2 linked regions of the Catenuloplanes niger genome follow. The protein of the gene in region 1 interacts with the protein of each later gene in a pairwise test. Links are inferred from orthologs where the notes say so. Each region holds a gene or a part of one and is shown on either strand. Other genes may lie near its edges.

Evidence for each region.
Region 2: the proteins of rlmN (region 1) and ftsZ interact in binary tests that used the Escherichia coli proteins (3 or more experiments, as listed by UniProt). The link is inferred for Catenuloplanes niger from one-to-one orthologs.

What each region holds. Positions count from the first base shown.
Region 1 is NZ_JAVDYC010000001.1:5,791,131-5,806,588, forward strand. The notes cover bases 5,531-8,477. They hold rlmN (dual-specificity RNA methyltransferase RlmN), read left to right. Parts: upstream 5,531-6,388; coding sequence 6,389-7,567; downstream 7,568-8,477. Other genes in these bases: J2S44_RS25805 (phosphatidate cytidylyltransferase), read left to right, coding at 5,531-6,195; J2S44_RS25815 (DivIVA domain-containing protein), read left to right, coding at 7,725-8,477. In the rest of the region: J2S44_RS25780 (hypothetical protein), read left to right, coding at 1-991; rpsB (30S ribosomal protein S2), read left to right, coding at 1,270-2,160; tsf (translation elongation factor Ts), read left to right, coding at 2,268-3,098; pyrH (UMP kinase), read left to right, coding at 3,293-4,060; frr (ribosome recycling factor), read left to right, coding at 4,208-4,765; more of J2S44_RS25805, read left to right, coding at 5,098-5,530; more of J2S44_RS25815, read left to right, coding at 8,478-9,413; J2S44_RS25820 (DUF2631 domain-containing protein), read right to left, coding at 9,521-9,742; J2S44_RS25825 (Rieske 2Fe-2S domain-containing protein), read left to right, coding at 9,927-11,483; J2S44_RS25830 (aminoglycoside phosphotransferase family protein), read left to right, coding at 11,590-12,471; J2S44_RS25835 (GNAT family N-acetyltransferase), read left to right, coding at 12,482-12,934; J2S44_RS25840 (phytoene desaturase family protein), read right to left, coding at 13,948-15,458.
Region 2 is NZ_JAVDYC010000001.1:2,075,076-2,090,442, forward strand. What follows is about bases 12,350-15,205. They hold ftsZ (cell division protein FtsZ), read right to left. Parts: upstream 14,400-15,205; coding sequence 13,299-14,399; downstream 12,350-13,298. Other genes in these bases: J2S44_RS09025 (YggS family pyridoxal phosphate-dependent enzyme), read right to left, coding at 12,526-13,224; J2S44_RS09035 (cell division protein FtsQ/DivIB), read right to left, coding at 14,765-15,205. In the rest of the region: J2S44_RS08955 (LON peptidase substrate-binding domain-containing protein), read left to right, coding at 1-216; J2S44_RS08960 (DUF2567 domain-containing protein), read right to left, coding at 411-1,610; J2S44_RS08965 (MinD/ParA family ATP-binding protein), read right to left, coding at 1,658-3,430; J2S44_RS08970 (hypothetical protein), read right to left, coding at 3,680-4,525; J2S44_RS08975 (RluA family pseudouridine synthase), read right to left, coding at 4,522-5,463; lspA (signal peptidase II), read right to left, coding at 5,460-6,074; J2S44_RS08985 (TraR/DksA family transcriptional regulator), read right to left, coding at 6,103-6,525; J2S44_RS08990 (hypothetical protein), read left to right, coding at 6,524-7,633; J2S44_RS08995 (potassium/proton antiporter), read right to left, coding at 7,682-9,223; J2S44_RS09000 (DUF167 domain-containing protein), read right to left, coding at 9,220-9,516; J2S44_RS09005 (hypothetical protein), read right to left, coding at 9,562-10,218; J2S44_RS09010 (DivIVA domain-containing protein), read right to left, coding at 10,240-11,067; J2S44_RS09015 (YggT family protein), read right to left, coding at 11,138-11,437; J2S44_RS09020 (cell division protein SepF), read right to left, coding at 11,480-12,235; more of J2S44_RS09035, read right to left, coding at 15,206-15,367. UniProt on the Escherichia coli protein: Essential cell division protein that forms a contractile ring structure (Z ring) at the future cell division site. The regulation of the ring assembly controls the timing and the location of cell division.

The sequences.
Region 1 (15,458 bases):
ACCAGAACCGCAGTGGTACGGCGACTGGCGCACCCCCGCCGCCGACGAGCCCGCGGACGACCCCCGCGCGGCGACCCGCCCCCGCCGCGCCTCGGACCCGCTGACCGACCCGACCGGGTACAGCGACCACTGGAACGTGCCACGCACCCGGACGCCGGAGACGCCGGACACGGCCGAGCCCCGGTCGCGGCACGGCCAGGAGCGCGGCTACGAGCTCGACGCCGTCACCGGGCGCGGCCTGGAGGCGCTTCCGGTGGTCACGCCCACCGCCGCGGCCCCGGCCGCCCCGGAGTTCGCCGCGCCGCCGGAGGTGAGCGGCGTCACGGCCCCGGACGCGAGCCGCACCGCGGCGTACCCGCTGACCGGCGACGTCCCCCGGTTCCGCACCGAGGCCCTGGACCGCGCCGCCCTGCGCCGTCCGCCCGCGAGCCCACCCGCCCCCGACCCCGCCGCACCGGACCTCGCCGCGGCGAGCCCGGGACCGGTGAGCCCCGGACCGGCGGTCCCCGGCGCGAGCCCGTTGATTCCCGGCGCCACGCACCCGCCCACGGCCCCGGCCTTCATCCCGCCCGCCGGCGAGCCGCCCTACATTCCGGTCAGCCCGGCCCCCGGCGAGCCGCCCTACGTCCCCGCCGGTGACGCGCCCTACGCGCCCGCCGGCGGCGCGCCCTACTCCGCCCCGGCCGGCGGCGAGCGCGTCTACACGACCCGCCGGCCGATCCTCGCCGTACCCATCGGCCTGGTCGCCCTGCTCCTGGAGATCCCGGCGCTGCGCCTGCTCCTGGACGGGTTCACCGGCGGCACCGCCGCGGCCGGCAACCTGGTCAGCGGTCTCGCGCTGGCGCTCAGCCTGCCGCTCACCGGCGTCGGCCTCTACGCGCTGCTGACCACCGGCCGCGCCGCCGATCACCGCACGTGGTGGCGCCCGCCGCTGGCGTACCTCCCGCTCGGGATCGTCCTGCTCCTCGCGGCCGCGATCGCTGCCAGGTAGAACGGGAAACGAGAGCCCTCCCGGGGCGGCACCCCGGGAGCGGCGTATGCTGGTCCACGGCGACCGCCACCGGCGGTCGACCTCGCGCGCCTTCTTCACGGCGGTCGATGATCACGGAATGTGATCATCGATTCCCCGTCGTGGGGCGCCGGCCTCCCTGGTCCCGTTCTCGGCGCAAGCAGAAGCGACGGGCCCACCCTGGCCGGCGACCGGGCGCCAGGCGCCGAGCCGACTGGCATCGGCGGCACAACCAGGGACGACGCAGGGAGCATTTCACCATGGCTGTAGTCAGCATGCGCCAGCTGCTGGAGAGCGGCGTGCACTTCGGGCACCAGACCCGTCGCTGGAACCCGAAGATGAAGCGCTTCATCTTCACCGAGCGCAACGGCATCTACATCATCGACCTCCGCCAGACGCTCGACTACATCGAGAAGGCGTACGAGTACATCAAGAACACCGTCGCCGAGGGCGGCAGCATCCTCTTCGTCGGCACCAAGAAGCAGGCGCAGGAGGCCATCGCCGAGCAGGCGACGCGGGTCGGCCAGCCGTACGTGAACCACCGCTGGCTGGGCGGCATGCTGACCAACTTCCAGACGGTCTACAAGCGGCTGCAGCGGATGAAGGAGCTCGAGGCTCTGGGCGACCTGACCGGCACCGCCGCGGGTTACACCAAGAAGGAGACCCTGCAGCTCTACCGGGAGAAGACCAAGCTCACCAAGACGCTGGGCGGTCTCCGGGACATGCAGAAGGTGCCGTCGGCGATCTGGGTCGTCGACACCAAGAAGGAGCACATCGCGGTCGACGAGGCTCGCAAGCTGGGCATCCCGGTCATCGCGGTGCTGGACACCAACTGCGACCCGGACGAGGTCGACTTCCCGATCCCGGGCAACGACGACGCGATCCGCTCCGCCGAGCTGCTGACCCGCGTGGTCGCCGCGGCGGTCGCCGACGGTCTGATCGCTCGCTCCGGCCGCGCGGGCCGTGGCGGCGACAAGCCGCAGGGCACCGCCGTGGGCGCGGACGAGCCGCTGGCCGAGTGGGAGCGTGAGCTGCTGGAGTCCGGCGAGAAGAAGGCCGCCGACGCCGAGGCGCCCGCCGCGACGGTTCCCGCCGCCGCTGCCCCCGCCGAGGCCCCGGCCGCCGAGCCGGCGCCGGCCGCCGCCGAGTAAAGCCGTCTCCGAGTAAAGCCGAGCAAGAAGCAGCACGACGCGGTGCGGGCCGGCGACGGCCCGCACCGCACCTGCCGCCAGCCGACACAGACATCGAAGAGAGAGTCATGTCCAACTTCACCGCCGCGGACGTCAAGAAGCTGCGCGACCTCACGGGCGCCGGCATGATGGACAGCAAGAAGGCCCTGACCGAGGCCGAGGGCGACTTCGACAAGGCCGTCGAGCTGCTCCGCATCAAGGGCGCGAAGGACGTCGGCAAGCGTGCCGGCCGTACCGCCGCCAACGGTCTCGTCGCCCACTCCGGCAAGGCGCTGCTCGAGATCAACTGTGAGACCGACTTCGTCGCGAAGAACGCCGACTTCGTCGCGTTCGCGCAGGAGCTGGTCGAGCACGGCGCGGGTGCCGGCGTCACCGACGCGGAGGGCCTGAAGGCCTCCACGCTGGCCGACGGCCGCACCGTCGACGCCGCCGTCCAGGAGCTCTCCGCCAAGATCGGTGAGAAGCTGGTCGTGAACCGGTTCGCCGTTCTCGACGGCAACACCGCCGTCTACCTGCACCGCAAGGCGCAGGACCTGCCGCCGGCCGTCGGCGTGCTGGTGGAGTACACCGGCAAGTCCGACGAGGCCGCCGACGCGGACGCGCGCGCCGTCGCGATGCAGATCGCCGCCATGCGCCCGAAGTACGTCACCCGCGACGAGGTCCCGGCGGACGTCGTCGAGTCGGAGCGCCGGATCGCCGAGCAGACCGCCCGCGAGGAGGGCAAGCCGGAGGCCGCGCTGCCGAAGATCGTCGAGGGCCGGGTCAACGGCTTCTTCAAGGACACCGTGCTGATCGAGCAGGCCTCGGTCGCCGACAGCAAGAAGACCGTGAAGCAGGTTCTCGGCGAGGCGGGCATCGAGATCACCCGCTTCGTCCGGCTCGAGGTCGGCCAGGCCTGATACCGGGCTCACGCACGACACGGCGCCGGCTTGCAGGCCGGCGCCGTAGGCCATGACACGAGGAGGCCGTTGGTGTACTGCGACAGGCACCGCGGTCTCCTCGTCGCATATGGTGCACACCGCGACGGTCATGTGTCGGCGTGGCAGCGCCGGCGGGTAAGTCAGAGACAACAGGTTGAGGGAAGGCGGGTCGCATGACGGTGGTGACCGAGCAGGTCGTTCCGGTGGAGGACGCGGCGGGCTCACCGACGGGCGGCAAGCCCCGGCGGGTCGTGCTGAAGCTCTCCGGCGAGGTCTTCGGCGGCGGCAGCATCGGCGTCGACCCGGATGTGGTGTCGGCCATCGCGCGGCAGATCGCCACGGTGGTCCGGCGCGGTGTCCAGGTCTCCGTGGTCGTCGGCGGCGGCAACTTCTTCCGCGGCGCCGACCTGCAGAAGCGCGGCATGGACCGCAACCGGGCCGATTACATGGGCATGCTCGGCACCGTGATGAACGCGCTCGCGCTCCAGGACTTCCTGGAGAAGGAGGGCGTCGAGACGCGCGTGCAGAGCGCGATCACGATGGCCCAGGTCGCCGAGCCGTACATTCCGCTGCGCGCGATCCGGCACCTGCAGAAGGGCCGCGTCGTGATCTTCGGGGCCGGCGCCGGCATGCCGTACTTCTCGACGGACACCGTGGCCGCCCAGCGCGCGCTGGAGATCAACGCCGACGTGGTCCTGATGAGCAAGAACGGCGTCGACGGCGTCTACACCGCGGACCCGCGGACCGACCCGACCGCCACCAAGCTCGACTTCGTCACGTTCGCCGAGGCCCTGCAGCAGGGCCTGCGGGTCGCCGACGCGACCGCGTTCAGCCTCTGCATGGACAACGGGATGCCGATGCTGGTCTTCGGCGCCGAGGGGCCGGACACGATCATCAAGGCCGTGGGCGGCGAGAAGATCGGCACCCTGATCACCGCCTAGGGCGGGCAACACAAGATCAAATTGAAGAGCATGATGGGGTACGGGAGGCGCCGCGCCGCGTGCGGCGAGCAGCCCTGCCGGACCAGTGGATGACCCCGGGTATTGGACGCAGCACCCGCCGAGCAGGAGTGAGGAGGCGACGGAGCGGTGATCGACGATACGCTCCTCGAGGCCGAGGAAAAGATGGAGCGTGCCGTGGAGCACGCCAAGGACGAGCTGGCTTCCATCCGCACCGGTCGCGCCACACCGGCGATGTTCTCCCGGATCGTCATCGACTACTACGGCACGCCCACGCCGCTTCCGCAGATGGCGTCCGTCGCCATCCCGGAGCCGCGGATGGCGATCATCAAGCCGTACGACGCCTCCCAGCTGAGCGCCATGGAGAAGGCCATCCGCGACTCGGACCTCGGGGTCAACCCGTCGAATGAGGGCTCGATGCTGCGCATCCTGCTGCCGCAGATGACCGAGGAGCGCCGCCGCGAGATGGTCAAGGTCGCCCGCGGCAAGGCCGAGGAGGGCAAGGTGGCGGTGCGTAACGTGCGCCGCCGCGCCAAGGAGGAGCTGGACCGGATCGTCAAGGACGGCGAGGCCGGCGAGGATGACGGTCGCCGCGCCGAGAAGGAGCTGGACGACCTCACCCACCGGTACGTGGCCCAGGTCGACGAGCTGGTCAAGCACAAGGAAGCCGAGCTCCTCGAGGTCTGATGCCGCACCTCGACCCCTACGACGACGCGCGCGAGGCACGGCAGCGGGCGCGGCACGGTGGTGCCGCGCCCGACCCGTACCGGCCGGAGCAGCAGCCGGACCGCGATCCTCGCGGTGACCGGCCGGCCGGCCGGGAGCCGATCGCACCCGTCTACGCGCCGCCGGGATCGGAGACGGGAGCCACCACGGAATTCGTGATGGACCGCCCGTCCGGCCCGCCCCCGGCCGTGATCCCCGGCCGCCCGGGCGCTCCCACGCGCCCGGGCCCCGACGTGCGTCCGGGTACCGATACGCGTCCGGGTGCCGACGTGCGTCCGGGATCCGGTGGTCCGATGCGTCCGGGACCCGGTGCGCCGGTACGCCCGGGCACCGACGGCCCGGTGCGCCCAGGCCTCGACGGCCCGGTGCGGAAGGGCCCCGACACACCCGGCGGGTCGCCGCGCGGCACCCGCCCCGCCGGCCCGGGGGAGACGGATTCCGAGGACCTGCCGGAGCCGCCGCGCCGCCGGGTCAAGGGTCGCCGCAGGGCCACCTGGACCGGTGCGCCCGCGGCCGGCAACGCGATCCGCCAGGCCGCCTACGCGTCCGGCGACGACGAGTCCGCGAAGGCCCGCAGCCTGCCCTCGGCCGGCCGCAACCTGCCGGCCGCGATCGGCGTCAGCCTCGGCCTCGGCGCCGTGGTCGCCGGTTCCCTGTTCTTCTGGCGCGAGGGCTTCCTGCTGCTGATAGCGGCCATGATCGTGGTCGGCGTCTGGGAGATGACCCGCGCGCTCGCGGTCGGCGGTGCCCGCGCGCCGCAGATCCCGCTGACCATCGGCGGTGTGCTGATGGCCGGCCTGGCCTGGTTCGCCGGCCCGGACGCGCTCGCGCTCGGACTGCTGGTCACGGTGCTGGCCAGCATGCTGTGGCGGCTCGGTGACGGCCGTGCCGGGTTCCTGCGGGACGCGGCCGCGGCCACGCTGATCGCGGTCTACGTGCCGTTCCTCGGTGGGTTCGCGGCACTGCTCGCCTACCCGGACGACGGCGTGGCCCGCGTGGTGGTCACGGTCGTCGCGGTTGTGCTCACCGACACCGGTGGTTACGTCGCCGGGGTCTTCCTCGGTAAGCACTACATGGCGCCGTCGATCAGTCCGAAGAAGTCCTGGGAGGGCTTCGCCGGCTCCGCGCTCGCGTCCGCTCTGGGCAGCGCGTTGCTGGTCTACCTGCTGCTCGGCGTGGCCCCCTGGTGGGGCGCGCTGTTCGGAATCGGCGTAACGATCTCCGCGGTGCTCGGTGATCTGGCAGAGTCGATGATCAAGAGGGATCTCGGCATCAAGGACATGAGCAATCTGCTCCCGGGCCACGGCGGCCTGATGGACCGCCTGGACTCGATCCTGTTCGCGCTGCCGACGGCGTTCCTGCTGCTCTCCGTGCTCGCGCCCGGCTCCTGAGCGCGCCGCGAGGGCCGGCCGGCTCTCGCGGCGAGGGGGTTGGGGTGAGCGATGACGCAGCTTTGGCACCCTGTGCGGCATTGCGACCGGCCGTACCGTGGGAGACTGGACAGGTCGCGGCCGTGTTCCCACCCTGGTGAGAATCCCGCCGCGAGAAATGACCCGACGTAGTGAGGCAGCTGCAGACACCGTGATGGGCCCGACTCTCCCTCTCATCCCCGTCGTTCCCAGCACCCCGGAGACGCCCGACGACGCCGTGCCCGCGCAGGCCGGCCCCCGTCGCCGTCGTCCGGCGATGCCGCCGCGCCACCTGGCCGACCTCGACCCCGAGGCGCGCCGCGCGGCCGTCAAGGAGCTGGGCCTGCCCGAGTTCCGGGCCAAGCAGCTCTCCACCCACTACTTCGGGCGCCTGGTGCGTGACGTCGCGGAGATGACCGACCTCCCGGCCGCCGCCCGGGAGAAGATCGGCGCCGACCTGCTGCCACACCTGCTCACCCCGGTGCGCGAGCTGTCCTGCGACGACGGCGCCACCCGCAAGGCGCTCTGGCGGCTGCACGACAACGCGCTCGTGGAGAGCGTGCTGATGGGTTACCCGGACCGGGTCACCGCGTGCGTGTCCAGCCAGGCCGGTTGCGGCATGGCCTGCCCGTTCTGCGCGACCGGCCAGGCCGGGCTGACCCGGAACCTCTCCACCGCCGAGATCGTGGACCAGGTCGTCTACCTGGCCGGTGTCGCGGCGAGCGGCGCGGTCGCCGGCTCGCCGCCGCGACTGTCCCGCGTCGTGTTCATGGGCATGGGCGAGCCGCTGGCCAACTATCCGCGGGTGATCGCCGCGGTCCGGCGCCTGACCAGTCCCGCGCCGGACGGTTTGGGGCTTTCCCAGCGGCATATCACGGTTTCCACCGTGGGCCTGGTCCCGGCCATGCGCAAACTGGCCGATGAGGACCTTTCGGTGACCCTTGCGCTGTCCCTGCACGCGCCCGATGATGATCTGCGCGATGAACTCGTTCCGGTCAACCAGCGGTGGAAGGTGGCCGAGGTGTTGGATGCCGCGTGGGAGTACGCGGCGCGCACGGGGCGGCGCGTGTCGATCGAATACGCGATGATTCGGGACGTGAACGATCAGCCGTGGCGTGCCGACCTGCTCGGCCGTCTGCTGGCCGGGAAGCTGGCGCACGTCAACCTCATCCCGCTCAACCCCACGCCGGGCAGCCGGTGGGACGCGAGTCCCAAGCCGGTGGAGCGTGAGTTCGTCCGCCGCCTGCGCGCGGCCGGCGTCTCCACCACGGTCCGCGACACGCGGGGCCAGGAGATCGACGGTGCCTGCGGGCAATTGGCGGCGAGCTCGGTCGACGGCGCGGAGGCACGATGAACCCTCCGTCTCGCGGGTATGTACGTCTTGGCGTCGCACGGATGGACGCTCTTCACGGCCGCCGGGCTCGGGGCCGTGATGAACGAGGTTCACTGACGGCCGCGTGTGCGAAGGCGCCCGCCGGCGCCGAGCGAGCGAACCAGGACCAGGAGACACAGTGACGAGTCAGGGTCAGCGCTTTCGGAGGCGTGCGCTTCGCCGCGGTTACAAGGTGGAGGAGGTCGACTCCTTCCTCGACCGCGTGGAGGCCACGCTGGCCGGCGAGCAGAGCGGCCCTCCGGTCACCGCGCAGGAGGTGCACGACGTCGTCTTCCGCGTGCGCTTCGGCGGCTACGACGAGTGGCAGGTCGACCTGCACCTGGACCGGGTGGAGCGGCAGCTCGCCGAGCTCGACGAGCGCGGCGGCGCCCGTGGGCCCGAGCGCGTCCCGGCCGGCGCGGACCGGATGGGCCCGCCGGACCGGATGAGCGGTGGCCCCGGCGCGCACAGCGGCCCCGGCGGCTTCGGCCCGGGCCCCGGTGGTTTCGACGGCCCCGGTGGTTTCGACGGTCCGGGCGGCTACGACGGTCCCGGTGGCTTCGACGGCCCGGGCGGTTTCGACCAGGGCTTCGACGACCCCCGCACCGGCGGCTTCGACGCCCCCGGCCGCCCCGACGGCCCCGGCTTCGGCCCGCCGGACCGGATGGGCCCGCCCGACCGGATGGGCCCGCCCGACCGGATGGGCCCGCCGGACCGCATGGGCCCGCCGGACCGCATGGGCCCGCCCGATCGGATGGGCCCGCCGGACCGGATGGGTCCGCCACCCGGCCGCGTCCCGGCCGGCCCCGGCCGTTTCGACGACGGCCCCTCGTTCGGCGGCTTCGAGGAGCCGCGCACCGGCGGTTTCGGCGGCCCGCCGCAGCGCGACCCGCGTGACCGGGGCGGCTTCGACGAGCCGCGCACCGGTGGCTTCGGCGGCCCGCCCCCGCGCGACCCCCGGGAGCCCCGCGACCCGCGCGAACCCCGCGACCCGCGGGACCCCCGTGACCGCGGCGGTTTCGGCGAGGACCCGCGCACCGGCGGGTTCGACCTGCCGCCGCGCGACGACCCGCGTACCGGCGGCTTCGATCTTCCGCCGCGTGGCGGACCGCAGGGACCGGGCGGTCCCCAGGGCCCCGGCGGCATGGGTCCCGGCGCCCCGCAGGGCCCCGGCCCCCGTGGACCGCAGGGTCCCGGCATGGGCCCCGGTGGCATGGGCCCCGGCGGTTACGACCAGAACCCGTACGACGACCCCCGTGACCGTGGCGGTTTCGACGCCCCCAGCGGTGGCTTCCCCGGCTTCGAGCCCGGCCGGCACGGCAAGATGGACATGACCGCGGAGATCCGCCTGCCCGAGCTGGAGCGGCGCCCGCGCAACCAGCCGCAGTCCGGCCCGCCCGCGATGGGTGGTGGCCCCGGTGGCCCGCCGCCCGGCCGTGGTGGCCCGCCGCCCGGCGCGTTCGGCGGCCCGCCCATCCCGCCGCCCGGTGGCGGTTACGACGACGGTTACGGCGACGGCCCGGGTGGCTTCGGCGGCCCGCCGGTGGGTGGCCCCGGCGGTCCCGTCGGCGGCCCCGGCGGTGACCTGCAGCGCGTGGACCACCTGCGCCGCACGTTCCAGCCGCGGCGGTTCGGCAGCGGGTACGACCCGGACCAGGTGGACCGGCTGTTCGAGGGCATCCTCACGGCCATGTCCGGCCGCGGTCCGATGCCGGTGAACGAGAACGACCTGGACACGCTGCAGTTCGGCCTGGTGCCCGGCGGTTACTTCGAGGCCGAGGTGGACGCCGCGCTCAAGGAGGTCAAGGACATCCTGCTGGGCCACTGAGCCCGCCGGGCCACCGAGACCCGGCGGCACATATAGAGGCGGCACATATAGATCAGCCCGCCTCCCGGCGTACCGGGGGAGCGGGCTCGATCTTTGGTTTCGGAACCTTATTCGCGCAGGCCGGCGCGGCGCAGCACGACGTCGCCGATGAGCACCACCGCGATGCCGGCCGCGATCACGACCAGGAAGATGTTCTCGATGTTGCCCTCGTGGTTCCCCAGCGTGCAGGCCAGCAGGGACAGAATGGTCAGCACCCCGAGGATGCGTCCCGCCCTGCGGTTGCCGGGCTTGAGCTGATCGGGTGCGACCACCGGCTCGCTATCCGCCACTGTGGGTCCTTCCTCGCGCTGTGCGTTCACATCCGCGATTAGTCTGACATGCGGCGGATGCCGGGACGCAGCAAGCCTCCTGTGACGCATCCACCCTCTTCGCCGACGCACCGGAGACGCGCCGCGCGGGTCCGGTAACGTCTGGCCCGAACCACCGACCGTCGTAGCTTAAGGGAGCAGTGCCGTGCGAGTGACGGGAACCGGTCATGCGAGCATGCGGATCGACACCGCGGCCGGAAGCATCCTCACCGACCCCTGGGTGAACCCGGCCTTCTTCGCGTCGTGGTTCCCCTTCCCGGACAACTCGCAGCTGGACTGGGAGTCGCTCGGCAAGGTCGACTACCTCTACGTCTCGCACCTGCACCGGGACCACTTCGACGCGGAGAACCTCAAGCGGTTCGTGTCGAAGAAGGCGGCCGTGCTGCTGCCGGAGTACCCGACCAGCGAGCTCGAGGACGAGCTGCGCGAGCTGGGTTTCCGCAGCTTCATCAAGACGAAGAACGAGGAGGTCGTCGAGCTCGACGGCGGCCTCAAGATCATGATCCAGGCGCTGATCTCGCCGACCGACGGCCCGATCGGTGACTCCTCGCTCTGGGTGGAGTACGACGGCGTCCGCCTGCTCAACCAGAACGACGCCCGCCCGAGCGACCTGTCCCGCTTCGCCGAGCTCGGCCACGTGCACGCGCACATGCTCCAGTTCTCCGGCGCGATCTGGTACCCGATGGTCTACGAGCTGCCCGAGGCCGCGAAGCGCGCGTTCGGCAAGCAGAAGCGCGAGCGGCAGTTCGACCGCACCTGGCGCTACATCGACGACCTGAAGGCCGACCACGTCTTCCCGATCGCCGGCCCGCCGTGCTTCCTGGACGACTCGCTCTACCAGTTCAACGACATCTTCGGCGACGAGGGCGCGATCTTCCCGGACCAGAGCGTGTTCCTGACGGAGTACGCCAAGGTCGGCGGCACCAACGGCGTCGTGCTGCTGCCCGGCTCCGAGTCGGTCCTCAACGCCGAGGGCGGCATCGAGACGACGCACCCGGTGCCGGTCGACGAGTTCTTCGCCAACAAGGCCGCCCACCTGGAGGAGATGCGGGAGCGCAAGCGCCCGATCATCGAGGCCGAGAAGGCGTCCTGGCGGCACCCGGAGATCGACGTGCTCGCGGAGATGAAGCGGCGCATCGAGCCGCTGCTCGAAGAGTCGATCTACATGGCCAAGGGCGTCGGCGGCCCGGTCCGCTTCGACCTGGTCGGCTACGACGGCGAGTCGGTCGAGTCGATCGTGGTCGACTTCCCCGGCAAGCAGGTCCGGCCGTACGCGGACGAGAAGGTCCGGTACCGCTTCAAGACCGAGCGCGCGCTGATCGAGCACCTGCTCTTCACCGGCGAGGTCGACTGGGTCAACTCGCTCTTCCTCTCCTGCCGCTTCTCCGCCGCCCGCATCGGGCAGTACAACGAGTTCGTCTACGCGTTCTTCAAGTGCCTCTCCACCGAGCGCCTGCAGTACGCCGAGGGCTGGTACGACGAGCACGAGCGCGCGGTCGAGGCGGAGAGCATCGAGCTGGGCGACTGGGAGGTGCAGCGCCGCTGCCCGCACCTCAAGGCCGACCTGAGCCGCTTCGGCATCGTCGACGGCGACCAGCTCACCTGCCAGCTGCACGGCTGGCGCTTCGACCTGCCGTCCGGCCGCTGCCTCACCTCGGTCGGCCACAAGATCCGCGCCGACCGCAAGGCCCCGGCCTCCTGACCCACGCGCGGCCCGGTGCCGGGCACGTCGCCCGGCACCCGGTCCACGTCCACGTCCGCCCGCAAATCGCTTGCCGGGCGCCGCGAACGACGCGATCATCGCGACCGTGGCACTGCACGAGGACGAGATCCCGGTCGACGAGCCGATCGTGCGGACCCTGCTGGAGCGGGAACGCCCGGACTGGGCGGACCGCCCGCTGGAACGGGCCGGCGCCGGCACCGACAACACCATGTTCCGGCTCGGCGACGACCTGCTCGTCCGGGTGCCCCGCAACGCGTACAACGCCGGCATGCTGGCCAAGGAACGCGCCTGGCTGCCCCGGCTCGCGCCGCTGCTGCCGCTCACCGTCCCGGAACCGGTGCACCACGGCGCGCCGTCGGACGTGTTCCCGCTGCCCTGGGCGGTCTACCGCTGGATCGACGGCGCCGAGGCCGGCCCGGACACCGTCGACGACTGGGCCGCCTTCGGCCGCGACCTGGCCGGCTTCGTGCGCACGCTGCACGGCCTCGACCTCGCGGACGGCACGCTGAGCGGATACCGCGGCGGTCTGCTGCGCGACGCCGGCGACTGGGTCGACCGCAGCTTCGCGGCTTGCGCCGGCCTGATCCCCGGCATCGGCACGCTGGAACGGATGTGGCGGGACGCCATGCTGCTGCCCGACCCCACCGGCCCGCGCGTGCTGCTGCACGCCGACCTCAAACCCACGAACCTGCTGGCCCGCGACGGCGCGCTGCACGCCGTGATCGACTTCGCCGGCCTGATCACCGGCCATCCGGACGCCGAACACGCCACCACGTGGGACCTGCCGGCCGAGGCGCGCGACGCGTACCGGGCCTCGCTCGACATCGACGACGCCACCTGGCAGCGGGCCCGCGCCTGGGCGATCGTGGTCGGCGTCAGCGGCGTCGCCTACTACCGGGACACGTTCCCCGCGTTCGTCGCCGAATGCCACGCCCGCCTGTCGAACATCCTCGCCACCGCCCCATAGGCTGCAGACCATGCTCCGTGAGGCGACCGCCGCCGACCTCCACGCGATCACCCGGCTGTACCACCAGCTCAACCCGGACGACCCGGTCCTGGCCGACGGCTCGGACCACGCGGTCTACCGGCGGATCCTCGACACCCCGGGCCTGCACCTGCTCGTCTGGGAGCACGCCGGCGCGGTGGCCGCCACCACCTACCTGAACATCATCCCCAACCTCAGCCGGTCCGCCTCGCCGTACGCGGTGATCGAGAACGTGGTCGTCGAGGAGAGCCTTCGCGGCCGCGGGATCGGCAAACGCCTGATGGCCGGCACACTGGCGGCCGCCTGGGACGCCGGCTGCTACAAGGCGATGCTCGCCACCGGCTCCCGCGACCCGGCCACGCACGGTTTCTACCGCAGCTGCGGATTCTCCACCGACGACAAGACTTCGTTCGTCGCCCGGCCGCCGGGGGATTTACGAACATAAGAGCTATTTTCCCGCTTCCGGCGTGGGCACCTTCCGAGTGCTCCCGCGGGCACCGGTCGGCCGCGGGCGGCCTCCCTGCGGGTTGAGTGGGTGGCCGGGAGAGCCGGGGCGTGCTGGCGGCTCATGTCGCGCCGGGCGGGTCGGGTGGCGGGGGAGGCCGGCGAAAGTCGCGGGTGGACCTGCGGTGCTCGGTCGGCCGCGCGGCTCGCGGATGCCGTCCGGTTGGCGGATGCCGTCCGGTTGGTGGATGCCACGCGGTTAGCGGATGCCGCGCGGTTGGTGGATGTCGCGCGGCTGGTGGGATGGCGCCCGGTTGGCGGAAGCTGTGCGGTCGGCGAGACCGTAGCGCGTGCTCAGACTGGCGTTTGTCGGTGGCGGAACCCGGACCGGCACCGAACCCGGTCACGCAGGGCGTCTCCGGCGGGCCTCGGGCTCCGGGGAGGGGGCGGGGGTTCCGGCGGGCTTGGCGTTCGTTGGCCCGGCTGTTTTTTCGTGGGTGGGGTGGGTTTCGTCTGGTGTGCCTGGCTGCCCCGTCTGCCGTCTTCCAGGTCGAGCCGAGCAGATCATCGGCAGGGCCGCCAGCTTTGGTCGCGTCGGTGGGGGTTGCGTGGTGGAAGACCTGCCGGTTGCCGCTGTCCGGCGCCGGTTGGCGTGGTGGTGGCGGCCCTGCCGATGATCTGCACCCCAAGGGGTGGTCGACGGCAGACGGGGCAGGCAGGCGGCGGCGGTCTGCGCGGTGCGCATGAAGATCAAACGATGCTGCCCGTTATGCGGGAATGATCTTTTGCAGGCTGGGATCGAAGCTGGTCCCTCCGGCTCGCATTGCTGTTCGCGGGGCGTGAGACCGCAACGAGAGCCTGAAAAACAGAGCGAAACGGAAATGTCGCGATATTGCGAATCGTGTCGGCAACCTGGCAACCCGGCAGCCCGGCACCCGGCCGCGTGCAAGCCCGGCGCCCGGCCGCGCGGAAGTCGGGAAAGTGTTGCCGTGCCGCTCGGAAAGGAAGGATTGCTTACCGAGAGTTGCGGACCGCGAGGTCGGCCAGGATGGTGTTGGCGGCGTTGTGGCCGGCGGCGCCGATGACGCTGCCGGCGGGGAACGTGCCCGCGCTGCCCGCGTAGAGGCCGTCCAGGCCGGTGGCGTACGGCATGCGGTCGGTGAACGACACCGTGTTGTCGACATGGTGGATGTGGCCGCCGGTGATCCCGAAGTGTGCCTCGATGCCCGGGGGTGTCAGCGGCACCGCATCCGCCACCAGTTTCCGCGTGCCGGGCGCGTAGGACTCGCAGATGTCCAGCAGCCGGTCCACGTAGGACGGCAGCGCCGCGTCCCAGCCCCCGTTCGGCGCGTACGGCACCGACTGCACGAACAGCGCCGACGAGTGGTGACCGGCCGGGTCCTGCAGGGACGGGTCGACGGTGGTGTGCAGGTACCACTCGATGGTCGGCTCGGCCGGCAGTTCGCCCGCGACCACGGACGCCCACATCTCGCGCAGCGCCCGCATCGGCGCGCCACCGGCCGACGATCCCGGCAGCAGGTGGATCGTGGCGCCGAACGGGCTCGGCGAACCCGCCGGCAGGCAGGAGAACTGCGGCAAGCCGGACAGCGCGAGGTTCACCTTCAGCGTGGTGCCCGGCCGCCGTACCGCCTCCATCCGCGCGACCAGCGACGACGGCAGCGCGCCGGAGGGCACCAGCGACATCAGCCGGTACGGGTCGCAGGCGCCCAGCACGACCGGCGCGTGCAGTTCCCGGCCGTCCGCCAGTGTCACGCCGGACACCGCGCCACCGTCGACGGAGATCGCGCTCACGGCCGTACCCGCGAAGATCTTTGCTCCGGCGGCCCTGGCCGCGGACGCGAACGTGGCGGAGACCGTGCCCATCCCGCCCTCGGTGATCATCCAGGTGCCGTCCGCGCCGGGCAGCCGGCACATGTTGTGCACCAGGAAGTTGTGGCCGGTGCCGGCGTCGTCCGGGCCCGCGTTCAGGCCGGACAGGCCGTCGGTCACCGCGTACATCGAGGTCAGCAGCTCGGACGCGAAGCCGAACCGGGCCAGGTAGTCCGCCACCGAACCGCGCACCAGGTCGACGAAGGCGGGCCGCAGCGAAGGCCGGACGTAACGGTCGGCGGTCTCCTCGACCGGCAGCGGCGGGGCCAGCCAGGCCGGGGCCAGATCGTCGCGCAGTGCCGACAGTTCCGCCTGCATCGCGTCGTCCGCCGCCACGTCCGCCGCCGAGAAGAACGACGTCATCTGGGCGCGGGTCGACGCCCGGTCGCGGCCGAACAGCAGGTACGGCCCGTCCGGCGTGGGCAGGAAGTAGTGCGGGTCGCGGCGCAGCACCGGCAGGTCCACGTCCAGCGTGCGCAGCAGCTCCGGTGGCATCAGGCCGAGCAGGTACGACCCGGTCGAATGCCGCAGGCCGGGCACCCGCGGGAACGGCGTCTCGGTGCGCGCGGCGCCGCCGATCACGTCCGACGCCTCCAGCACCACCACATCCAGGCCCGCGCGGGCCAGCAGGATCG
Region 2 (15,367 bases), 3.7 Mb from region 1 along the record:
CAGCTGCCGGACGACCCGACCACGCTCTCCCACCTGGTCGCCGCCACCGGCGCGTTCACGGTCGAGGACCGCCAGGCGCTGCTCGCCGCGACCGACACCGCGGCCCGCCTCCGCGCCGAGCTCAAGCTCCTCACCCGCGAGGCCGCGCTGTTCCGCACGGTCCGCGCGGTCCCGGTCCCGCTCTCCGAGTACGCCACCCCGTCCAGCCAGAACTAGGGGGCGCGGGCGGCGGACACTCGCCGGCGGCCGTGCCACCCCGCGCCGAAGGCGCATTCCGACACCCATGTTCCCGCTTCCGGCGTGGGCACGTTCCGAGTGCTCCCGCGGGCACCGGTCGGCCGCGGGCGGCCTCCCTGCCGGCCGGCGGGTGGTCACGCAGACCGACGGTCCGCCCCCGCCGCCGGACACCGCTACCCGCCGGATGCCGACCGATCGCGGTCCTGGTCATCCCCGCCGTCCCGCGCTCGGCCGGTCCCCGTGGACTCCGGCGGCGTGCCGGTCCCGGCGGGCGGCACGGTGACCTCCGGACCCACGTGCGGCACGGCGACTTCCGCGCCCGCGTGCGGCACGGTGACCTCCGCGCCCGCGTGCGGCGCCGTGACCTCCGGGCCCGCGTGTGGTGCGGTGACCTCCGGGCCCGCGGGCGAAGCCATGAACGGCCGGTCGGTGGGCGGCGCTGCAAGATCGCGGGTGGGCGATGCGCTGACGCCCGCGCCGGCGGGCGATTCGGTGAACGCCGAGTCGGCCGGCGGTCCCGTGAAGTCCGGCGGTGTGGCGAAGCCGGGGCTGGCCGGCGGTGTGGCGAGACCGGGGCCGGCCGGCGGTGTGGCGAGACCGGGGCCGGCCGGCGCGTCCGGTGAGTCGGTGGCGAAGGGCTCGGGGCGGAGCGAGGGCCAGGGCGACCAGCCGGCCAGCAGCGTGTAGGTGGCGGCGGCGGCCAGCGGGCCGGCCAGGAGGTCGCCGCGGATGCCCGGCAGGAAGCCGAGGAACAGGTGCACCTCGCCGGCCCGCAGCTCGGCCGGCTTGGTGAAGCGCTCGCCGATCGCCGCGGTCGCCTTGAGCCGCTCGTACTCGCTCAGCCCGATCTTGCTGCCGGCCCACGACGCGAGCAGCGCCGCGCCGATCGTGCCCAGCGTGACCGCGGCCAGCACGATCGCGCCCCGGTAGCGGCGCAGCACGAACCAGGCCGCCACCGTGATCAGGATGCCGAACGCGATGCCGAGGAACGTGAACCATCCGTCCGCGGCCACGAACTGCTCCGGCTGCGCGGACGTGAGCAGCGGCCCGTTCTCGCCCTGCACGACCGGCACGTCCGGCGCCAGCACGGCCCAGAGCAGCCCGAGCGGGATGCCGAGCGCCGCGACGACCAGTGCCGCGACGACCGACGCGACGATCTCCCGGCCGAGCGGCGGCCCCGGCGGCACCGGCGCACCCGGCATCTCCGGTCCGCCCGGCATCTCCGGTCCGCCCGGCATCTCCGGTCCGCCCGGCGGGGGCGCGGGCAGCGGGTGCGGTGACGGCGCGGACACCGGTGCCGGCTCCGCGCCTCGGTCCTGATCCTCGGACGACGGGACACCGCTGACGCCGGGCTGCCAACTGGACGCGCTCACGCCTCGATCCTCTCAGGCGCGCCACGGGCTCGCCGCCGGGACCCGGATCAGCGGGCGAACGGCTCCAGCATCATCGACGTCGCGCGCAGCCAGGCGTTGCGGGTCTCCGGCTGGAGCTGGTGGTACTCGATGGACGCACCGGTCTCCAGGGCCGGGTCGTACGGCACGATCGCGACCGCGCGGGTCCGCGTCTTGAAGTGCTTCTCCAGGTCGTCGAGCAGCGGCGACTTGCCCGGCGTGGGACAGGAGATCAGCGTCACCGCGTTCGACACCAGGTCGCCCATGCCGACGTCGTCGAGCAGGTCGAGCATCCAGTCCGCGGTGAACGCGGCGTCCTCGCGCGGGACCGTGGTGACCACCAGCTGGTCCGCGGCCTGCAGCACGGTCTGCCAGTTCACGCTCTCCACGTTGTTGCCGGTGTCCACGCAGATCACGTCGTGCGTGCGGCGCAGCAGCTCCAGCACGCGGCGCACCGTGTGCTGGTCGAGGCGCTGGGCGAAGCGCGGGTTCTCCTCGCCGGCGAGCACGTCGTACGACCCGTCGGAGGCGTGCCGGAGGAAGTCGTCGAGCCGGTCGAGCAGCTCGGCGCCGTGCGCGATCTCGATCTGGGCCAGCTCCGCGATCAGGTGCCGGACCGTGCGCGCGTGCCGGGCGCTGCCGGCCCGGAGGCCGAGCGTGCCGCGCAGCTCGTTGTCGTCCCAGGCGAGCACGCCCTTGCCGCGCACGCTGCCGACCGCGGCCGAGGCGAGCACGGTCGCGGTGGTCTTGTGCACGCCGCCCTTCGGGTTGGCGAACGCCATCACCCGCGGGCCGCCGAGGTCGCGCTTGAGCACGCTGATCGCGCGCTCGGTCTCCACGTCCGTCGCCGAGCGGGCCGCGGGCTCGGGCGCGGCGCCGCCGAGGAAGCCGACGTTCTTCTCCTGGAACCGGCCCGCGGTGACCGCCGGAGCGGGTGGGGCCGGCGGCGCGGGTGGCTCGGCCGTGGGCGGCAGCGGCGGCGGCACATACCCGGGCGGGGACAGGATCGAGTAGCGCGACGGCTGCGGATAGTCGCGCTCGGGTGCGTAGGGCTGCTGCGCGCCACCGTAGCCACCGGCCGAGGGGGCCGGAGCGGACGCGGGCGGCATCGGCGGAGCCTGCGGGACCGGTGGCGCCGGCGCGGCGGCCTGCGGCACCGGTGGGGGCACCGGAGCGGCTGCCGGGGGCGTCGGCGGGCCGGGCGGGTAACGACCGGGCTGGACCGGCGAGTAGCGCGGGTCCAGCGCGGCGTAGCGGGACTCGAACCCGCTCTCGTCCGGCCCGAGCGGCGGCGGCTGCACGGACGGCGTGCCGTAGGCACCGCCGGACGGCGGGTACGGCTGGCGGCGCGCGACGCCGGGACCGTCCGGTGCGGGCCGCGCCGGTGGCTGCTGCGCCGGTGGTGGCTGCACCGGCTCCTGCTGGCGCCCGTTCACGGCAGCGCCGTAGGACGGGGACGCGGGGGTGCGCTGCGGGCGGCGCGGGAGCGGGCTGTCCGGCGGCGGCACCGGAGCGTCGAACGGGTTGCCACCGGGCGCGCCGGGCTCGAAGTAGCCGCGGCGCGGCTCCGCCTCGTACCGGTTTCCGCCCTCGGGGTAGCCGTTCGCCTCCGGATAGCCGTTCGCACCGGTATGACCGTTATGTCCGTTCGCCGGGTAGCCGGGTTCGCCGCGGCCCGCCCGGTCCGCGTTCACCTGGGCATGCTCCCCGGTCCGGCCACCGAGCAGGGCACGGTCAAGAAGCGCGCGCCATCGCGGCGGCGGTTCCTGCGCCCGACCCCAGTCGGTCTCGGTGCCCTCCACGGATGCATCCTCCCAGCGCCAATGGTCTGCCTGACAGGCTACGAAGGAAACCCGCTTCAGGCCACACCCGCATCCTCATCCCAATCGTCCGGCGAACTACCCAAAACCGCCGGACTCCGCAGACCCTAACGATGCGTGCCTGATCGTGCGGCCACCGCCCCGATCGCCGAACCTGACCGTCGGTACGGGGCTGCCGCGCTGCCGGATGGTTCAACGCGTGGGGCCGCGCCGGGATGCTGCCATTCTCCCCTATCGGCCGCCCGGCGTCACGGGTGTGCCGACCGGAGCCATGGATTCTGTGAGCCCGTCCACAGGCGGTGTGACCACGTCGTCCTGTTCCGGCAGCGGCGGCAGGAGCACGGCCCGGTCGAGGCGGGACAGCTCGGGGGCCGGATCGACGACCCGGACCTCGGGCCGTTCCGCGACCGCGGTCAGCTCCGCCGGCGTGGCCCGAATCACGGCCGCGTAGAGACACGAACACGCCTCGCGGTACGCGGTCGCCTCCGCCGCCGCCACCGTGGCGCCGCTGTCGTACACGGTGCGCAACTCCGTCTCCGGCGCGGAGTCACCGGTCAGCTTCGCGCTCAGCCGGCGATAGTCCTCGGCCTCCCGGTCCTTGCGCTCCGCGATCACGCCCATGCCACCGATCAGGTCGGCCGGCAGCCGCTGCACCGCGATCCGGACGATCTCCGTCTGGGTCCCGGGCAGCGGCACCCGGCCCACCACCACGGCGGTGGCGCGGCCGTCGAGCGCGGCCGCCAGCCGGTCCGGCGCGAGGTATTCGGTGAACGTGACCAGCGCGAACGTGCTGGCACCGCCGTCCAGCGCGGCCAGCTCGGCGGCGGACGCGTCCGCGTACCCGGGGATCGAACCGCCCTCGGCCACGCCGACGCGCACCACGTCACCCACGGTGTCGTCGCCGGACGGCGGTGGCCGGTCCGCGGCCCAGACCACGGTCAGCAGCACCGCGACGGAGGCGGCCACGGCCGCGGCGGTCAGGAACCGCAACCGCCCGGGGGTACGGCCGGCCCGCGCGAGGCCCCGGCCGAGCGGCGGGAGGAGCCGCTCGTCGAGCCGCCGCAGCAGTCCGGTCAACTCGCCGCGCGCAGCACGTCGAGGGCGTGCTGCAGATCGTCCGGGTAGGGGCTGACGAACCGCACCTCCTCGTACGTGCCCGGGTGCGTGAAGCTCAGCTCGCGCGCGTGCAGCCACTGCCGGTGCAGGCCGGCCCGCTGCGCGAGCGTCGGGTCGGCGCCGTAGGTGAGGTCGCCCACGCACGGGTGCCGCATCGCGGACATGTGCACCCGGATCTGGTGGGTGCGCCCGGTCTCCAGCCGGATGTCGACCAGGCTGGCCGACCGGAACGCCTCGAGCGTGTCGTAGTGCGTGATGCTCGGCTTGCCGCCGGTCATCACGGCCCACCTCCAGTCCGAGGACGGGTGCCGGTCGATCGGCGCGTCGATCGTGCCGCGCAGCGGGTCGAGGTGTCCCTGCACGATCGCGTGGTAGCGCTTCTCCACCTCGCGCTCCTTGAACGCGCGCTTGAGCACCGTGTAGGCGTGCTCGCTCTTCGCCACCACCATCAGCCCGGTGGTGCCCACGTCGAGCCGGTGCACGACCCCCTGACGCTCGGCGGCGCCGCTGGTCGCGATGGTGTGGCCGAGACCGGCGAGGCCGCCGATCACGGTCGGGCCGGTCCAGCCCGGGCTCGGGTGGGCCGCGACGCCGACCGGCTTGTCGACCACCACGATGTCGTCGTCGGAGTGCACGACCCGCAGGCCGTCCACGGTCTCCGCGACCACGGTGGGCGGCGCGGCCGGTGCGGGCAGCGTCACCTCCAGCCAGGAGCCGCCGGAGACCTTGTCTGATTTGCCGCGCCGGGTGCCGTCGACGTAGGCGTCGCCGGCCTCGACGATCGCGGCCGCCGCGGTGCGGGAGAGCCCGAACAGGCGGGAGACGGCGGCGTCGAGACGCAGGCCGTCGAGGCCGTCGGGTACGGGGAGGGATCGGGTGTCACCGGGGGGTTGCGTCACGCGCTCGGGTTGTCCTTCTCGTCACTGCTGCCGGGGGCGGGCTTCTTGCCGCCGTCCGAGGATATCCGGGAGCCGTCGCGCTGCCGTCCGGTCAGCTCCAGCAGCACCGCCAGCACCACGCCGATGCTGAGCGAGCTGTCCGCCCAGTTGAAGATCGGGAACGCGCCGCCACCCGGCTGGAACACGCTGACGAAGTCCACCACGTGGCCCTGGAACGGGGACGGCTCGCGGAAGACGCGGTCGATCAGGTTGCCGACCGCGCCGCCCAGCACCAGGCCGAGCGAGATCGCCCACGGGATCGACCGCAGCGTGCGGGCCATCCAGCCGATCCAGCCGGCCACCACGATCGCGACGATCGGGAAGATCCAGGTGTAGTTCTCGCCGAGGCTGAACGCGGCCCCGCTGTTCCGGATCAGGCTCCAGTAGAGCACGCCCGGGATCACCGTCACGTCGTCGCGGTAGTTCAGCGTCGCGAGCGCGATCTCCTTGGTCGCGAAGTCGGCCGCGACCATCACCGACGCGACCGCACCGAGGACGGTGACCGCCCGCCGGACACTGCGGGGCCTGCTCGCCCCAGCTTCTGCGGGCGGCTGCTGCGCCTCCACCGTCACCGGTCCGTCCTCCCCGGCGGCGCGGAAGTCAGCGCCGCTCCTCCAGTTGCTTGCACTTCACACACCGGGTGGCGGACGGGAACGCGGCCAGCCGCTCGACGGGAATCGGGTTCCCGCACCGCTCGCACCACCCGTAGTGTCCTTCGTCCAGCCGCTCCAGCGCACGCTCGACCTGGTTGATCCGCTCCAGGAGGTTGTTCGCGAGCGTGATCTCCTGCTCGCGTTCGAACGTCTTGGTGCCGGTGTCCGCCTGGTCGTCGCCCGCCGAGTCCCCCAGCCTCTCGCGCTGCAGGCCGGCGATCTCGATCAGGGTCTGATCGTACTCGTGGCGCAGTTCGTCCCGGCGGCCCGCGAGGGCGGCCCGGATCTTCTCGGTCTCCGCCGCGCTGCGAGCGCTCTTCGCGGGCGCGGTCTTGCGCGCCGGTGTGCTGGTCTCGGCTGCCTTCGCCATGGTCGTCGCTCCCTCGGCCGCGCTCGTCGCGGCGGTCGGCGGTGCTGTGTCTGCCCGCGTCGTGTCGGTCCGTGCCGCCCGGGTGGCGGCCGGCCTGGCCCGGTTCGTCTCCGTGCTCCCGGTCGGGGCGGCACTCCTCCCCGAGGTGGTCTTCGTGGCTTTCCCGGCGTCCGCCCGTACCGTTTTGGTGGCTTTCGCCGTTTTTTCACCAGATGCTGTGATCGCGCGCTTCCCGGCCGGCGCGGTCTTCACCGGCGCAACCTCGGCCGCGGCCTTCCCCGGCGCGACCTTCACCGGCATGGCCTCGGCCGCCGCGGTCCCGGCCGATGCAACCTTGGCCGCCGCGGTCCCGGCCGGCCCGGCCTTGGCCGGTGCAGCCTTGGCCCGTGCAGCCTTGGCCGGTGCAGCCTTGGCCGACACGGTCCGGGCCGATGCGGTCTTGACCGGCGCGGTCCCGGCCGGCGTGGCCTTGGCCGATGCGGCCTTGGCCGACACGGTCCGGGCCGATCCGCCCCCGGTCGACTCGGCCTTGGTCGACTCAACCTTGGCTCGGCCGGCCTTGGCCGGTGCCGCCTTCGCCGCTCCCCTGCCCGTGCCGGTCGACACCGCGCCGGTGGACCGGGCCGCCTTTCCGGCCCGGGACGTCCCGGTGGCCGCCGTGTCCGCCCCGGGATTCCCGCCGGGTGCGCCGGTCGCCGTCCTCGCTGTGCTGTTCTTCCGCGCCGCCGGGCTGCCCGGCTTCGCCTCGGTCCGGCCACGTGCCGGCCCGCGGTTCGGCGAGCTGACCGATCCCGTCGTGGCGGGTCCGGCCGGTTTCGCCGCGACGCCGGCACGTCCACGATTCCCCGGCTTGGCGGCCGTCGCCGTCGTCGCCATGGTCGCGGCCGTGCCGGCCCGTCCCGACACCTTACGGCCAGTGGCCGCCTGGTCGCCAGTAGTAACTTTCTTAGCCATGTCCGCCCGCCTGACCATGGCGCCCCCCACGTGCAAAAAACGGGCACACGGCGGTCGCCGTGCACTCCGGAGGTTCGCAAGAATACGGACCGTAAGCGAATCCGACAACAGGGCGCACCGTGGTGAACCGTTTTCACCACATCTGTCCGGGTAATTTATCGCAATTCCGACAGAGGCCTCGTGAGATCGACTAGCGTCTGCATCACCGGTCCGGAGCACCGCCGTCCGCGCCGTACTCGTTGAACCAGCGCGCCAGCCGGCCGCGCCGGCTCACCGCGCGCAGCCGCCGCTCCGCGACCTCGCGGACCTCCGCGGTCGCCACGATGAGCAGGCTGTCGCCGGACCGCAGCCGGGTGTCCGGCGCCGGCACGAACCCGGAGCCGTCGCGCACCACGAGCGTCACCGACGCGCCGACCGGCAGCCGCAACTCGTCCACGTGCACGCCGCTGAGCCGCGACCCGGCCGGGATCGCCAGCGTCAGCAGGTCCGCACCCATCCGGTCCAGCGGCGCGGTCTCCACCGACAGTTCGGTCGGCTCCGCGCCGGCCACCACGCCGAGGCGGCGGGCCAGCGGCGCCAGCGTCCCGCCCTGGACCAGCGTGAAGATCACCACGAGCACGAAGACCACGTCGAAGAGCCGCCGCGCACCGGGTACGGACTCGGAGAGCGGGATCGTGGCCAGCACGATCGGCACCGCGCCGCGCAGCCCGGCCCAGGACAGGAACGTCTGCTCGCGCCAGCCCAGCCGGATCCGCCGGCGCAGCGGCCGCAGCAGCGTGTACGGCAGCGCGGACACCACCACCGACAGCGGCCGCGCCAGCAGCACCAGCGCGAGGCCGGCGACCAGCGCCTCGTCGATCGCGCCGGGCAGCCGGTCCGGCGCCGCGAGCAGGCCGAGCAGCACGAACAGGCCGATCTGCGCGGTCCAGGCCAGGCCGTCCGCGAAGCCGAGGATCGCCGCCCGGTGCGGCAGCCGCGCGTTGCCGAGCAGCACCCCGGCGACGTACACCGCGAGGAAGCCGGACGCGTGCGCGACCGCACCGGCCGCGTACGCCAGCACGGTCAGCGCCACGGCCGCGATCGGGTAGAGCCCGGCGGACGGCAGCGCGGCATGCCGGAGCAGCCAGCGGCCGGAGACGCCCACGGCGTAGCCGATCACGGCACCGGCGACCAGCTCGTACGCGACGACCAGCAGCTCGTACCACCAGGGATGGGCACCGAAGCCGGTGGTGGAGAGCAGGACCACGACGATGACCACCGGCGCGTCGTTCATGCCGGACTCGGCCTCCAGCGTGGCGACCAGCCGCGGAGGCAGCCGCAGGCGGCGGAGCGTGGCGAAGACCGCGGCCGCGTCCGTGGACGACAGCACCGCGCCGTAGAGCAGCGCGAGCCGCCAGTCCAGGCCGAGCAGCAGGTGCACGACCACGCCGACCGTGACGATGCTGACCGCGACGCCGGCCGTGGAGAGCAGCGCGGCCAGGCCGAGTACCGGGCGCAGCGTGCTGACCCGCGCGGTCAGGCCACCCTCCGCGATGATCACGATGAGGGCGCAGAAGCCGAGCACCCGGGTCAGCTCCGCGTCGTCGAACCGGATGCCGAGCCCGTCCTCGCCGATCAGGAGACCGATGCCGAGGTAGATCAGCAGGCTGGGGAAGCCGAAGCGGGTGGAGATGCGGACCGCGGCGACCGCGATCAGGACGACGGCGGCGCCGAGCAGCAGCGCCAGGTCTATGTCGCCGCTCACCCGCCGTCCCGCAGCTCGGTCACGGCCGCGGACAGCGCCTCGGGCGCGCCCGCGACCAGGAAGACCTTGTCGCGGCTGGCGGCGCCGAGCTTCAGCGTGACGGACGCGGGCCGCACGCCGAGCGCGCTCGCCAGGGCCTTGCGCGCGGCCTCGGTGGCGCGGCCGTCGACCGGCGGCGCGTTGACGGCGACGACCAGCGCGGGGCCGTGCGGTCCGTCGTGCCGGCCACCGACGCGCGCGCGGGATGCACCGGGCTTCACCCGGACGGGCACGGAAAAGTCCATGCCCGTCATTCTGTCGAACGGACCTGCGGGGGACCGGTTACGCGACTGTGAAGATCACACACGGCGGGCGTCGGCGAGCAGCGCGCTGTCCGGCTCGCACAGGCCGCAGGGGGTGAAGCCGAGCTCGACCGCCTCGTTGACCGGGAGCGGCTCGGCCTCCTTGTCCATCAGGTGGACGCAGCCGGCGAGGTGGTACCGCGGGCGGCCGTCCACCACGTACACGTCGGCGGTCATCCGGGCGACGCGCGCGGTCTCGGCGGCCGGCACCAGCTGCGGTTCCGGCTCGTCCTCCGGGTCGTCGACCGGCTCGCGCGGCGGCGGGACCGTGGCCTCGCGGTAGCTCGGCGCCTCCGGCTCGGCGGCGCCGTACCCCGGGTAGGCCTCGTCCCGGAACTCGGTGGAGGTGACGGTCGACGAGGTGCCCTCCCGTCGCTGCCGACGGCCCTCGTAACCGGCGAACTCCTCGTCGAGGTACTCCTCGGCGGGCGCACCGTACTCGTCGTTCTTCGAGTCGGCCTCGGCCATCACGTCGGCGTTGTCGACCATCTCGGCGCGTGCGGCGGCCGCCTGCCGCATGCCGACCACCAGGGTCACGGCCGCGAGCAGGCTGCCCACGATCGAGCCGATCAGGAGCAGGCTGGACGCGCTCATCAACCCGAGCACGAGCAGCGCGATCGCGACGAGGATGAGCAGCAGGCTAATGACGATCATGGCTCACCCCCGTCGCGAGGACTAGCGGCCGGACTCGATCGAGGAGCCGCTGCGACCGCCGCCGTACGACGAGGCCAGGCCCGCCGCGGCGAGACCGCCGGATCCGCCCACGGCGCGGTTGCCCTCGCTGCGGGTCAGCTCCGCCTCGAGCCCCTGGCCACGACCGTCGAGGTCGCGCAGCTGGCTCTCGAGGTACGCCTTCAGCCGGGTGCGGTACTCGCGCTCGAACTGCTTGAGCTCCTCGATGTGCTTCTGCAGCGCCGACCGCTTCGCGTCCAGGCCGCCCATGGCCTCCTGGTGACGCTGGCGGGCGTCACGCTCGAGCGCGTCCGCCTTGGCCCGCGCCTCGCGGGTGACCTCCTCCGCCTTGGTGCGGGCGTCGGTCAGCAGCTTGTCGGCCTCCCGGCGCGCGTCGGCGACGTGGTCGTCGGCGGTGCGCTGGGCCATCATCAGCACGCGGAGCGCCTGCTGCTCGCCGTCGGGGTTGGTGCCGGCACCCATGCCACCGGCGGGACCACCCTGCGCGCGCACCTGGTCGAGCTCGGCCTGCATGGCGCGAGCGGCCTGGTCGGCGGCGGCCTTGTCCCGCTGGACGCGGTCGAGCTGCGCCTTGAGGTCGTTGAGCTCGGCGGCCATCCGCGGGTCGGCGCCCGGACCGGCCGGGGCGACGGGGCGGCCGCCACCACGCTCGACCTGAGCGCGGAGCTCGTTGTTCTCTTCGATCAGACGGGCGAGCTCGCGCTCGACCTCGTCGAGGAAGGCGTCGACCTCCTCCTCGTCGTACCCCCGCTTGCCGATGGGGGGTTTTTTGAAGGCGACGTTGTGGACGTCGGCCGGGGTCAGCGGCATCGAAACTCCTCGGGTCAGTTGCGGCCGCGTGGCGCGCTGGTCGTCAGGTTCTCAACCCTTTGCACGTTGTTCACCTGATGATCAACGGCCGTACCACGAGTTCCATCAGCACGATCAGGATAACCAGCAGCACAAGGGAGGCCAGGTCGAAGCTCACGGTACCAATTCGCAGTGGTGGGATCACACGCCTCAACGCCTTGAGGGGTGGATCAGTGACGCTCCACACCGACTCCAGTGCCGCGGCCGCGCCCCGGCTCGGCTGCCATCGCCGCCCGTACTGCAGCACCGCGCCCAGCACGAACCGTGCCAGCAGTGTCAGGAAGAACACGTACAGCAGCAGGTAGAGGACTTGCAACGGGATCGACAGCACGGCGAGCGGGGCCCCTATGTAGCTCAGGTAGACAGGGTCGGGTCAGGTCTGGCTGAAAAACCCGCCCTCGGCGATCTTGGCCTTGTCCTCCGCGGTGACCTGAACGTTGGCCGGCGAGAGCAGGAAAACCCGGTTGGTCACTCGCTCGATCGTACCCCGAAGACCGAACGCCAGTCCGGCCGCGAAGTCGACGAGACGGCGAGCGTCACCCTCATCCATCTCGGTGAGATTGATGATCACGGGCACACCGTCCCGGAAGTGCTCGCCGATCGTCCGCGCCTCCCGGTACGTGGTCGGGTGCAGCGTGGTGATCTGGTAGCGCTGCTCCTCCTCCGGCACCGTGACCCGGCTCGGGGCGGGCAGCGGCGGCGCCAGCGCGAGGCTCTCCTGCGTGGGGTAGGTGAGCGCGGCGGAGACCCCGCCACCCGTTCGGGTGATCGGCCGTACCGTCGCGGACTGCTGCTCCTGCTGCTCACGCTCGCGCTCGGCACGCTCGGCCTCGATGCGCTCCATCTCCTCGCGCACGGAGGAGCGGGACGGCCGCTCGTGCCGCTCCCGGTCGATGCGCGAGGTCCGGTCGCGGACGTCGGACCGGCCGCGGGTGCGGGGCACCGCCGGCGGCTCGTCGATCTCCTCGTCCTCGTCCTCGAAGTCCTCGGTGTACCGCCGGCGGTCGTGGTCACGCCCGCGGTAGTTCGACCGGTAGCCGTCGTCGTTGTAGCGCGAGTCGTCGTAGCGGGGGTCGTCGTCCTCCTCGACGAGACCGAGCCAGACACCCGCCCGGCGCAGGGCGCTCATCCGATCACCTCCGCGCCGCGGAGGCGGACAGCGTGACGCAGCACCGCGAGCCCCTCCCGCGTCCGCCGAGCGTGCTCGCCGAACCTCGTACCGTTACGCCCTCTCATGCCTGCCCCCACCTCGCCTCCGCCGTGACGGCACCGCCCCCTGCCGTGCCGCTGCCCTGCGGTGGAACCGTCGACATCAGTCCCTCCCCGGACCGGCGAGGGCCGGTTGATACCCCCGCTGGACCTTCGTGAATCCCCCATCGCGGTTGAATCACACTCATGTAGTTCGGTTCCGCGGTCAGGCTACCGCAGCGGTGCGCGCATGCCGAGCAACGCGCCGCCCACCCTCACGTGTGTCGCGCCGTGCGCGATCGCCGCCTCCAGATCGCCGCTCATGCCCGCGGAGACCAGGTCCGCACCCGGGTGCGCGGCCCGCATGCGCGCCGCCACCTCGGCCAGCCGGGCGAACGCGGCGGCCGGCTCCCAGTCCTGCGGCGCCACCGCCATCACGCCGCGCAGCGTCAGCTCCGGGCGGGCGGCGATCGCGTCGGCGACCCGGTCGACGTCGGCGCCCACGGCACCGCCGCGGTGCGGTTCGCCGTCCAGGTTGACCTGGACCAGCGCCTCGATCGGGGTGTCGCGCTGCCGGCCGGCCGCGGTGGCGAGCGCCTCGACGAGCCGCTCGCTGTCCACCGAGTGCACGACGTCCGCGTACCGGGCGACCGAACGGGCCTTGTTGCGCTGCAGTTGCCCGATGTAGTGCCAGCGGACCGGCGCGGTGACCGCCGCCGCCTTCGGGGCGGCCTCCTGGTCGCGGTTCTCCCCCACGTCCGTGACGCCGAGCGCGGCGAGGTGCGCCACGTCCGACGCCGGGTAGGTCTTGGTCACCGCGATCAGCGTCACGTCGGCCGGGTCCCGCCCGGCCGCCGCGCAGGCCGCGTCGATGCGGGCACGCACCGCGGCCAGGTTGCCGGCGATCTCGTCCCGCCGCGCGTCGCTCACTGCTCTCCCGCGTCGCTCACTGATTTCCCTCTGATGAGAGAACCGGCCCGGGGGTCCCGGGCCGGTTCTGATGCTCAGGAGCCGTTCTTCAGGAAGTCCGGCACGTCGACGTCGTCGAAGAGCACCTTGCGGCGCTCCTGCGGCGGCGGCGGGAGCGGGTTGGCCGGCGTGGTCGGCAGCGGGGCCGGCTGCGGCTTGCGCACCGAGTCCACCGGCTTGTACGCCGGGGCGCCGCCGTCGAAGCCGGCCGCGATCACGGTCACCCGCACCTCGTCGCCGAGCGCGTCGTCGATCACCGCGCCGAAGATGATGTTCGCGTCCGGGTGGGCCGCGTCCGTCACCAGCTGCGCCGCGTCGTTGATCTCGAACAGGCCGAGATCCGAGCCGCCGGCGATGGAGAGCAGCACGCCGCGCGCGCCGTCCATGCTCTGCTCCAGCAGCGGGCTGGAGATCGCCGCCTCGGCCGCCTCGACCGCGCGGTTGTCGCCGCGGGCGCTGCCGATGCCCATCAGCGCGCTGCCCGCGCCGGACATGACGCTCTTCACGTCCGCGAAGTCGAGGTTGATCAGGCCCGGCGTGGTGATCAGGTCGGTGATGCCCTGGACACCGGAGAGCAGGACCTGGTCGGCCTGGCGGAACGCGTCCATCATGCTTATTCCGCGGTCACCGAGCGCGAGCAGCCGGTCGTTCGGGATCACGATCAGCGTGTCGCACTGGTTGCGCAGCTCGTCGATGCCGGACTCGGCCTGCACCTGCCGGCGCTTGCCCTCGAACGAGAACGGCCGGGTCACCACGCCGATGGTGAGCGCGCCGAGCTTGCGGGCGATGTTCGCGACGACCGGCGCGCCACCGGTGCCGGTGCCGCCGCCCTCGCCGCAGGTCACGAACACCATGTCCGCGCCCTTGAGGACCTCTTCGATCTCGTCGCGGTGGTCCTCGGCCGCGTTCTTGCCGACGTCGGGATTCGCACCCGCGCCAAGACCACGGGTCAGCTCGCGACCCACGTCCAGCTTCACGTCGGCGTCACTCATCAGAAGCGCCTGCGCGTCGGTATTGATCGCGATGAACTCGACACCCTTGAGCCCAACCTCGATCATTCGGTTGACGGCGTTGACGCCGCCGCCACCGATACCGACGACCTTGATAACCGCCAGGTAGTTGTGCGGAGGAGTCATCGGTCTGCCTTCCCTTCCCCGAGGTTGACGGGCATCGGCGACAAAGGCCCGGTCAGGCCGTGTCGACTTATGCTCCGGAACGTTGAGGTTGAGGCGGAACCCTCACCCTCTACTAGAGGTCGAGAGTTATGTCAACCACGCAACCTCTCCGGCAACGTATGCGGACGTGAGGCCGCAACCAAGAACCGACGCGGCGTGTCGTGTTTTTGGTCGTCCCGCCCGGTGTGCGACGCGACGCCGCACTTCAGCACCATACAGGCCATTTCGGGCGACGCCGATGCGTCTTTGCCCGAAAAGGCCGCATTGTCGGTGGTGTCGTACGCCGCATGTGTCGAACGTCGCCCGCCGAGGACGACGGCGGCCGTCTAGCGGAGTGACACGACCTCGGGCGCGCTCACGTCGATCGTCTTCTCCTCGCGGTCCAGCAGCGCCGTGGCCACCGAGGACTTCACGGCGTTCTGCGAGGAGTCGCCCCAGACGATGGTCCGCTCGTCCGCCAGGTTGAGCCGGATCCGGGCCGGCGCCTCCACCGTCACGGAGATCAACTGCGCCTTCAGCTCGGCGCTGAGCGAGGCCAGCACCTCCAGCCCGGCGCGCGTGTTGACGTCGTCCGGGCCCGGCTGCACGACCTCCAGGCGCGGCAGCCCGTCCGGACGCTCCGGCAGCGTCCGGAACGCCACGCCCTCGTCGTCCACCACGGCGAAGCCGTCACCCCGCGGGACCGCGGCCACGCCGGTGCGCTCGATCACCTCGATCAGCAGCGTGCCGGGCCAGCGGCGGGAGACGACCGCGCGGTCCACCGGCGCCAGCGCCTCCACCCGGGACGCGACCGCGCCGACGTCGACCCGGGCCAGCGGCGTCAGGTCCGGCACCGCGGCGGCGGCGCGCACCTGCGGCGGGTCGAGCAGCGCCGCGCCGGTCACCTCGACCCGGCGCACGCCGAGCACGCTGGTGCCGTAGATCATCCA